DNA from 2 places in the Aureimonas mangrovi genome. Region 2 is predicted to be linked to the other one. Evidence: predicted binding sites of a transcription regulator. Region 2 holds the regulator's gene; the other holds the start of a gene.
The links. The regulator PhoB, encoded in region 2, activates phosphate uptake and scavenging genes when phosphate is short. The targets are predictions, from matches to a motif close to TGTCATNNANCTGTCAT.
Positions count from the first base shown of each region.

Region 1: phnD (phosphate/phosphite/phosphonate ABC transporter substrate-binding protein) is a predicted target of PhoB. The motif match lies at 2,114-2,130, and genes of this name have one in related genera.

Region 1 is NZ_CP059692.1:128,955-133,668, forward strand. Features, by position in the region: gene H1343_RS00610 (malate synthase G) at 1-2,077, shown strand, start outside; gene phnD (phosphate/phosphite/phosphonate ABC transporter substrate-binding protein) at 2,215-3,177, shown strand; gene phnC (phosphonate ABC transporter ATP-binding protein) at 3,251-4,084, shown strand; gene phnE (phosphonate ABC transporter, permease protein PhnE) at 4,081-4,714, shown strand, end outside.
Region 2 is NZ_CP059692.1:2,794,909-2,799,622, forward strand. Features, by position in the region: gene argF (ornithine carbamoyltransferase) at 1-118, opposite strand, end outside; gene H1343_RS13490 (aspartate aminotransferase family protein) at 115-1,323, opposite strand; gene H1343_RS13495 (GcrA family cell cycle regulator) at 1,730-2,296, shown strand; gene H1343_RS13500 (DUF3297 family protein) at 2,300-2,563, shown strand; gene phoB (phosphate regulon transcriptional regulator PhoB) at 2,693-3,397, opposite strand; gene phoU (phosphate signaling complex protein PhoU) at 3,457-4,173, opposite strand; gene pstB (phosphate ABC transporter ATP-binding protein PstB) at 4,209-4,714, opposite strand, start outside.

The DNA of each region.
Region 1 (4,714 bases), 820 kb from region 2:
CGCCTTCTGGCGCGCCCTGTCGGAGATCCTCCATGACCTCGCCCCGAAGAACCGCGAGCTCCTGAAGATCCGGGACGACTTCCAGGCCAAGATCGATGCCTGGAGCGCCGAGAGGAAGGGCGGCGCGGTGAGCGGCGAGGAGGTCGAGGCCTTCCTGCGCGAGATCGGCTATATCGTGCCGGAAGGCGCGCCCTTTTCGGTCGAGACCGCGAATGTCGACCCCGAGATCGCCAGCGTCGCCGGCCCGCAGCTCGTCGTGCCCGTCACCAACGCGCGTTATGCGCTGAACGCGGCCAATGCGCGCTGGGGCTCGCTCTACGACGCGCTCTACGGCACGGACGCGATCTCCGAGGAGGGCGGCGCCGAGAAGGGCAAGGGCTACAACCCGGCCCGCGGCGAAAAGGTTATCGCCTGGGCACGCGAATTCCTCGACGCCTCCGCGCCGCTTTCGGGCGCCGCCTGGGCGGACGTCGAACGCCTCGTCGTCGAGAACGGCCGGCTCGATGTGGTGGCCGGCGGGCGCCACGTTCCGCTGTCCGATCCCGGACAGTTCGCCGGATACAAGGGCGAGGCGTCCGCGCCGACGGCGGTTCTGCTGGCCACCAACGGCCTGCATGCCGAGATCGTCGTCGATCCGTCCTCGCCGATCGGCATCTCGGACAAGGCCGGCATCTCCGACGTGATCCTGGAATCGGCGCTGACGACCATCCAGGACTGCGAGGATTCGGTCGCGGCGGTGGATGCCGAGGACAAGGTCCTCGTCTACCGCAACTGGCTCGGCCTGATGAAGGGCGACCTGGCCGATACGTTCGAGAAGGGCGGCGAGCGCGTCACGCGGCGCCTCAACCCGGACCGTGAATACACCGCGCCCGACGGCTCCAGGCTCACGCTGCCCGGCCGCTCTCTGATGCTTGTGCGCAATGTCGGGCACCTGATGACCAACCCCGCCGTCCTTCTGCGCGACGGGTCCGAGGCGCCCGAGGGCCTTCTCGATGCGATGTTCACCTCGCTCATCGCCATGCACGATCTGAACAAGGCCGAGGGCGAGAAGAACTCGCGCGCAGGCTCGGTCTACATCGTCAAGCCGAAGATGCACGGGCCCGACGAGGTGGCGTTCGCCGACGAGATCTTCAGCCGCGTCGAGGCCGCGCTCGGCATCGCGCCCAATACGCTGAAGATGGGCATCATGGACGAGGAGCGCCGCACCACGGTGAACCTTGCCGAGTGCATCCGCCGGGCGAAGAACCGCGTCGTGTTCATCAACACAGGCTTCCTCGACCGCACCGGCGACGAGATGCACACCTCGATGGAACTCGGCCCGATGATCCGCAAAGGGGACATGAAGGCGTCGACCTGGATCAAGGCGTACGAGGACCGCAACGTCGACACCGGTCTTGCCTGCGGCCTCAAGGGCCACGCGCAGATCGGCAAGGGCATGTGGGCGATGCCCGATCTGATGGCCGCGATGCTGGAGCAGAAGATCGGTCACCCGCAGGCCGGCGCCAACACGGCCTGGGTGCCCTCGCCGACGGCCGCGACGCTGCACGCGACGCATTATCACCGCGTCTCCGTGGCCGAGAGACAGGCCGCGCTCGAAGGCGGCACGCGCACAAAGCTCGCCGACATCCTCACCATCCCCGTCGCGGTGCGGCCGAACTGGACGCCCGAGGACGTTCAGGCCGAACTCGACAACAACGCGCAGGGCATCCTCGGTTACGTGGTGCGCTGGATCGATGCGGGCGTCGGCTGCTCGAAGGTGCCGGACATCAACGATGTCGGCTTGATGGAGGACCGCGCCACCTGCCGCATCTCCTCGCAGCACATCGCCAACTGGATGCGCCACGGCGTGGTCAGCCAGGATCAGGTCATTGAAACGATGAAGCGCATGGCCAAGGTGGTGGACGAGCAGAACGCATCCGACCCGACCTACGAGCCTATGGCGCCGGACTACGACCGCTCGATCGCCTTCCAGGCCGCTGTCGAACTTGTGATCGAGGGCCGCGCGCAGCCGAACGGCTACACCGAGCCCGTGCTGCATCGCCGCCGCTTGGAGAAGAAGGCGCAGCGCGCCGCCTGATATCGCGCGGGGCCCGGTGGCGCACCGGGTCCCGCCCGTCATCGAACCGTCGCACACCTGTCATGTGCGCGTATAGATTGCGTGTCTAAACCCCCCGGTCGCTTTCCTCGAAACGAAGCTCCGAAGGGTGTCCCCGCATGACCGCTCTCTCCTCCGTCCTGATCCGCGGCGCGGCGCTCGCCGCGCTGCTCGTCGCCTCCACGGCCCAGGCCGAATTCCGCCTCGACCCGCGCTTCACCGACGCCGACGGCGACATGGTGGCAGACATCCCGACGGACGAGAGCCAGCTCGTCGATCCCGACACGCTGATCTTCGCCTACACGCCCGTCGAGGATCCCGCGATCTACGCCGACGTGTGGGACGGCTTCATCGAGCATCTGTCCGAGGCCACCGGCAAGCCGGTGCAGTTCTTCCCCGTCCAGTCGAACGCGGCGCAGCTCGAGGCCATGCGCGCCGGACGCCTGCACATCGCCGGCGTCAACACGGGCGGCAACCCGATCGCGGTCGCCTGCGCCGGCTTCCGGCCCTTCGCCATGATGGCGGCGATGGACGGCTCCTACGGCTACGAGATGGAGATCATCACCCATCCCGACTCCGGCATCACCGAGGTCGCGGACCTTGCGGGCAAGAACGTTGCCTTCACCTCCGAGACGTCCAATTCCGGCTTCAAGGCGCCGTCCGCGTTGCTGGCCAGCGAGTTCGACCTGACGGCGGGCGAGGATTTCCAGACCGCCTTCTCCGGCGCGCATGACAACTCGATCCTCGGCGTTGCCAACAAGGATTACGACGCCGCCGCCATCGCCAACTCGGTCATGGGCCGCATGATGGAGCGCGGCGTCGTCAGCCAGGATCAGATCGTCTCCGTCTACAAGTCGGGCACCTTCCCCACCACCGGCTACGGCGTCGTCTACAACCTGACGCCTGAGCTCCAGCAGCAGATCCAGGACGCCTTCTTCTCCTTCGACTGGGAAGGCTCGGGTCTCGCCGAGGAGTTCGGCTCGCAGGGCGAGGAGCAGTTCATCCCGATTTCGTTCCAGGAGCACTGGGCCGTCATCCGCGACATCGACGCCGCGATGAACGTCTCCTACGACTGCCAGTAAGCGGCTCGCCATCACGGGGCGGGCGGTCTGAACAGACCGCCCGCCCTTTTGCATTCGAAAAAAGGGGCGGGTCATGCTGCGGATCGAGGGCCTGGAGAAGCGCTATCGCACGGGTGATCGCGCGCTGAAGAACGTCTCGCTGACGGTCGGCTCGGGCGAGGTCGTCGGTCTTATCGGGCCGTCGGGTGCGGGCAAATCCTCGCTGATCCGCTGCGTCAACCGGCTGGTGGAGCCGAGCGCAGGCCAGATCCTCCTCGGCGACACGCCGATCACCGGCATGGGCCGCGGGGCGCTGCGCCGCGCGCGGCGGCGCATCGGCATGATCTTCCAGGAATACGCCCTCGTCGAGCGATTGACGGTGATGGAGAACGTCCTGTCGGGCCGGCTCGGCTACGTGCCCTTCTGGCGCTCCTTCCTGCGCCGCTATCCGCAGGCCGATATCGAGATGGCCTTCGCCCTTCTCGATCGCGTCGGCCTCTCGGACCATGTCGACAAGCGGGCCGACGCGCTTTCGGGCGGCCAGCGCCAGCGCGTGGGCATCGCGCGCGCCCTCGCGCAGGGCCCCGAACTCCTCCTCGTCGACGAGCCGACCGCCTCGCTCGACCCCAAGACCTCGCGCCAGATCATGCGGCTGATCCGCGAGGTCTGCGCCGAGCGCGCCCTGCCGGCGATCATCAACATCCACGACGTCATGCTGGCGCAGGCCTTCGTGGACCGCATCGTCGGCCTGCGCGCCGGCGAAATCGTCTTCGACGGGCGCCCGTCCGAGCTGACCGACGATGTCCTCACCCGCATCTACGGCGAAGAGGACTGGCAGGCACTGCGCAAGGCCCCGGCCGAGGACAGCGAGGCCGCGCCGACCGAGAACGAGCCGAGCGCAGCACGCCCGCTGGAAGCCCTCGCATGACGGACGCCACGACCGCGCCCCGCCACTGGCGAAGGCCACCGCTCTTCATCAGGAGTCGCACGACGCGGATCGTCGTCTATGGCGGCGCGCTCCTCTATCTGGTCCTGGCGCTCGCCTCGATCGAGGTCAACTGGGCGCGCGTCGCCGAGGGCATGGACCGCGGCTCGCGCTTCGTGGAAGGCTTCCTCGTTCCCGACTTCACCTCGCGCTGGCGCGACATCCAGCTCGGCCTCGTCGAGAGCCTGACAATGACGCTGTGCGCGACGGTTGTCGGCATCGCGATCTCGGTGCCGATCGGCATCGGCGCGGCGCGCAACGTCGCCCCCCTGCCCGTCTACTGGCTGTGTCGCGCCATCATCACCGTCAGCCGCGCCTTCCAGGAGATCGTGATCGCGATCCTGTTCGTCGCGATGGTCGGCTTCGGGCCGCTGGCGGGCTTCCTGACGCTCTCCTTCGCCACGATCGGCTTCATCGCCAAGCTCCTGGCCGAGGACATCGAGGACATCGACGAGGCGCAGGCCGAGGCGGTGCGCGCGACCGGCGCCTCGTGGTGGCAGCAGATCAATTACGGCATCCAGCCGCAGGTCATGCCCCGTCTCATCGGCCTGTCGCTCTATCGCCTCGACATCA
Region 2 (4,714 bases):
GCGGCGAGGCGCGCCCCTCGGCCTTGCGGCGGCGGGCGTCGTCGAGAATGGCGCGCAGGTCGGCGGGCTCGACGACAGAGATGTCCAGGAAGTGGCGGATCGGAGTCGAGGCGTTCATGCCGCCGCTCCCTGCGTCGAGGACAGCGCCGCGGCGGCCGCCTCGATGCGCTCCAGCGCGCCCCGGGCCTCCTCGGCCGTCACGATCAGGGGTGGCAGAAGCCGGACGACATTGTCGCCGGCCGGAACCGCCAGAAGCCCGCGCTCGCGCAGCTTGGCGACGAACTCGCCATTGGACCCGCGCACCTTGATGCCGACCAGAAGCCCCTCGCCGCGAATTTCCTCGACGACACCCGGATGGCGATCCTTCACCGACTCCAGCCCCTGCTTGAACAGAAGGCCCATCTCGCGGACATGCTCCAGGAAACCCTCTTCCAGCACCACGTCGAGAACCGCGTTGCCGACGGCCATCGCCAGCGGATTGCCGCCGAAGGTGGTGCCGTGGGTGCCGGCCGTCAGGCCGGAGGCAGCAGCCTCGGTGGCGAGACAGGCGCCGATCGGGAAGCCGCCGCCCAGGCCCTTGGCCGAGGCGAGGAGATCGGGCGTCACGCCGGCGCCCTGATAGGCGTAGAAGTGCCCGGTGCGGCCGAGGCCCGACTGCACCTCGTCGAAGATCAGGAGCAGGCCGTTCTCGTCGCACAGGTCGCGCAGCGCTTGCAGGAAGCCCGGCGGCGGCACGCGCACGCCGCCCTCGCCCTGGATCGGCTCGATCAGGATCGCGGCGGTCTGCGGGCCGATCGCCGCCTTCACGGCGGCGAGGTCTCCGAACGGCACTTGGTCGAAGCCCTCGACCTTGGGCCCGAAGCCCTCAAGGTATTTCTTCTGGCCACCTGCGGCGACGGTCGCCAACGTGCGGCCGTGGAAGGCGCCTTCGAAAGTAACGATGCGATAGCGCTCGGGCTCGCCCCCCACGAAATGGTAGCGCCGCGCGGCCTTGATCGCGCATTCCAGCGCCTCGGCGCCCGAATTGGTGAAGAACACACGATCGGCGAAGGTCGCCTCGCACAGCCGCGAGGCCAGACGCGCCTGGCCCGGAATCTCGTAGAGGTTCGAGACGTGCCAGAGCTTGGTGGCCTGCGTGGTCAGCGCTTCGACGAGATGCGGATGCGCATGGCCGAGCGCGTTCACCGCGATGCCGGCGGCAAAATCCATGAAGCGGCGCCCATCGTCCGCGATCAGCCACACGCCTTCGCCTCGCTCGAAGCGAAGGTCCGCGCGAGCGTAGGTTGCGAACAGCGGCGAGTGGGCTTCTTGGGGGGCGGCCATGAGACTACTTCACGGGTTAAGCTTGAAGAAAATGCGGACGAAGACTTCCTGAAACGAAGCAAGCCTGCCGTGGGCAGGCTTTGCGTCGGTTGCGGCGGGCATTTGAACACGCGTGCTATACCATGTCGAAAGGCCGCCTTGTCAACGAACGACGCCTGAGCCCCGGGCGCTCTGCACGCGAGCGCAGTCCGTGCGGCAAGCTGGGGATAACCGCAAATCGATTCGAGGCGCCCCGGCGCGACTCTTGTCAGCGAGTCACCCGATATATAGTTTGGGGACGTACCAGATTTCGTGCGGCAAGCATCAGCAGTCACATAGATATGGTGGATCATCCGGCGGGCCTCGGCCCGTGGACTGTAAACGGATTCCGATGATCCGCCCTGTCCGAAACGAGGAGCTTACTAAAATGAGCTGGACGGACGAACGTATCGACCTTCTCAAGAAGCGCTGGGCCGATGGTCACAGCGCCAGCCAGATCGCGGGCGAGCTCGGCGGCGTCACCCGAAATGCGGTGATCGGCAAGGTCCATCGCCTGAAGCTCGAAAGCCGGATCAAGACCGCGCCCGTCACCGAGCCCGTAGCCACGGTGAAGGCCAAGCCCGCAACGGCGGAGCCCGTACGCCCGGCCGAGACGGCCGCCCCGCGCCTCGTCGTTGCCTCGCAGGCCGGCATTTCGCGCCAGCCGACGGCGCGCGCCATCGGCGCCACCGCATTGAAGATGGAGGAAGAGGTCGATCTCGTCGCAGAGCGCGGTCTCGTCACCGAGCAGCAGCAGAGCGCGGAGATCGTGCCGATCTCGCGCAACCTCACGCTGGTGCAACTCTCCGAGCGCACCTGCAAATGGCCACTCGGCGATCCGCTCTCGCCCGATTTCCGCTTCTGCGGCAACCATTCAGGCGACGCCTCGCCCTACTGCCAGTATCATGCCCGGATCGCCTTCCAGCCGGTGTCCGAGCGCCGCCGGGTTCGCTGATCGATGAGCGACAAGCTTCCGGCCGATGCCGCCATGCCCGATCGCCTGTCGATCGACCCCGACAGCCCGTTCCACGACGAAGCCCTGCTCGCGCGGGGCGTCGGCATCCGCTTCAACGGGGCGGAGAAAACCAATGTCGAGGAGTATTGCGTCAGCGAGGGCTGGGTGCGCGTGGCGGCCGGCAAGACGCTGGACCGCAAGGGCAAGCCGCTGACGATTAAGCTGAAGGGCACCGTCGAGCCCTATCCGAAGGGCGACGGCGAGTAAGGCTGGGCCCCGTCGTTGAGGGGCATGAAAAGGGCGCCGATCCGAAGATCGGCGCCCTTTTTCGTACTCGATTTCTCGCACCCGATGGAACGATGACCGCCGGCCGCGTCCAGGAACGGCGACAGCCCCTCAGGAGGCGCGGCCCGTGAAGGTTTCATCGAAAGCGTAGCCCGAACCGCGCACGGTGCGGATCGGGTCGATACGCTGGCCCCGGTTCAGCGTGCGGCGAAGGCGACCGACATGCACGTCAACCGTGCGCTCGTCGACATAGACACCCTGCCCCCAAACTCCGTCCAGGAGCTGCTCGCGCGAGAAAACGCGGCCGGGGGCCTGCATCAGGAATTCCAGGAGCTTGAACTCCGTCGGTCCGAGCTTCACCTCGCGGCCCGATCGGCGCACGCGGCGCGTCTCGCGGTCGAGCTCGATATCGCCCGCCGCAAGGCGCGCTGCGATCCGTTCAGGCTTCGTCCGGCGCAGCATGGCCCGCACGCGCGCCATCAGCTCGGGCGTCGAGAACGGCTTGACGATGTAGTCGTCCGCACCGACCGAGAGGCCGCGCACGCGCTCGCTCTCCTCGCCGCGCGCCGTCAGCATGATGATCGGCAGCATCGCCGTCTCCTCGCGCTGCCGCAACCGCCGACACAGCTCGACGCCGGAAAGGCCGGGCAGCATCCAGTCGAGAAGCAGAAGATCGGGCTGCGCCTCCCGCAGCCTGATGTCAGCCTCGTCGCCGCGCGCGATCACCTCGACGTCGTAGCCCTCGGCTTCGAGATTGTAACGCAGGAGGATACCGAGAGCCTCTTCGTCTTCGACCACCGCGACACGGGGTGCCATCGCCATCACTCCAGCCTCCTGGTCAGCCCCGGCGCGTCATCGAGCCGGGGGCCCTCGCCTCAGACGCTCGCCTGCGCGGTGCCGATCGTGTGGGTTCGATCGTCCTTGGGGCGATCGAGATCCATCTGCTGACCCGTCTTGATGTAGTAGATCGTCTCCGCGATGTTGGTCGCGTGGTCGCCGATCCGCTCAATGTTCTTGGCCGAAAAGAGAAGATGCGTGCAAGCGGTGATGTTGCGCGGATCCTCCATCATGTAGGTCAAGAGTTCCCGGAAGATCGACGTGTACATCGCGTCGATTTCCTCGTCGCGCATGCGCACGGCCTCTGCTCGGGCCTCATCGCGCACCGCATAGGCATCGAGCACGTCCTTGAGCTGCTCGAGCGCGAGCTCCGAAAGATGTTCGATGCCGCGCACGAGCTTGACCGGCTGGTTGTGCTCCGCGATCGAAATCACGCGCTTGGCGATGTTCTTGCCGAGATCACCGATGCGTTCGAGGTCGTTGGAGATGCGGATGGCGCCCACGATCTCGCGCAGGTCCTGCGCCATCGGCTGGCGCTTGGCGATCGTCATGATCGCGTGCTCATCGAGGTCGCGCTGGGCGGCGTCGAGGACCTTGTCCTCGGCCACGACGGAGCGGGCAAGGACCGCGTCGCTGCGGGTGAGCGACTCGACGGCGCGCGCGACGATGCGCTCGGCCTGCCCGCCCATCGACGAGATGTCGCTGAGGATGGACTTGAGCTCGGCATCGTAGGACGAGACGATATGTTCGGCCATGAGGTTCTCCCGCCCCGCCGCCGGGGCATGTTGCGTCAGCCGAAGCGGCCGGTGATGTAGTCGCGCGTGCGCTTGTCGTCCGGGTTCTGGAACATCTTCTCCGTCGGCCCGACCTCGACGACGCGGCCGAGATGGAACATGGCCGTCGCCTGGCTCACGCGCGCCGCCTGCTGCATGGAGTGGGTGACGATGACGATCGTGTAGTTGCGCTTCAACTCGTCGATCAGCGCTTCGACGGTGGCCGTCGCAATCGGGTCGAGCGCCGAACAAGGCTCGTCCATCAGGATGACCTCGGGCGAAACCGCGATGGCGCGCGCGATGCACAGGCGCTGCTGCTGACCACCCGACAGGCCGGTGCCCGGCTCATTCAGGCGGTCCTTCACCTCTTCGAAGAGGCCCGCGCGCTTGAGGCTCGTGACGACGATCTCCTCCAGCTCGCTCTTGTTGGCGGCGAGGCCGTGGATACGCGGACCGTAGGCCACGTTGTCGAAGATCGACTTCGGGAACGGGTTCGGCTTCTGGAACACCATGCCGACGCGGG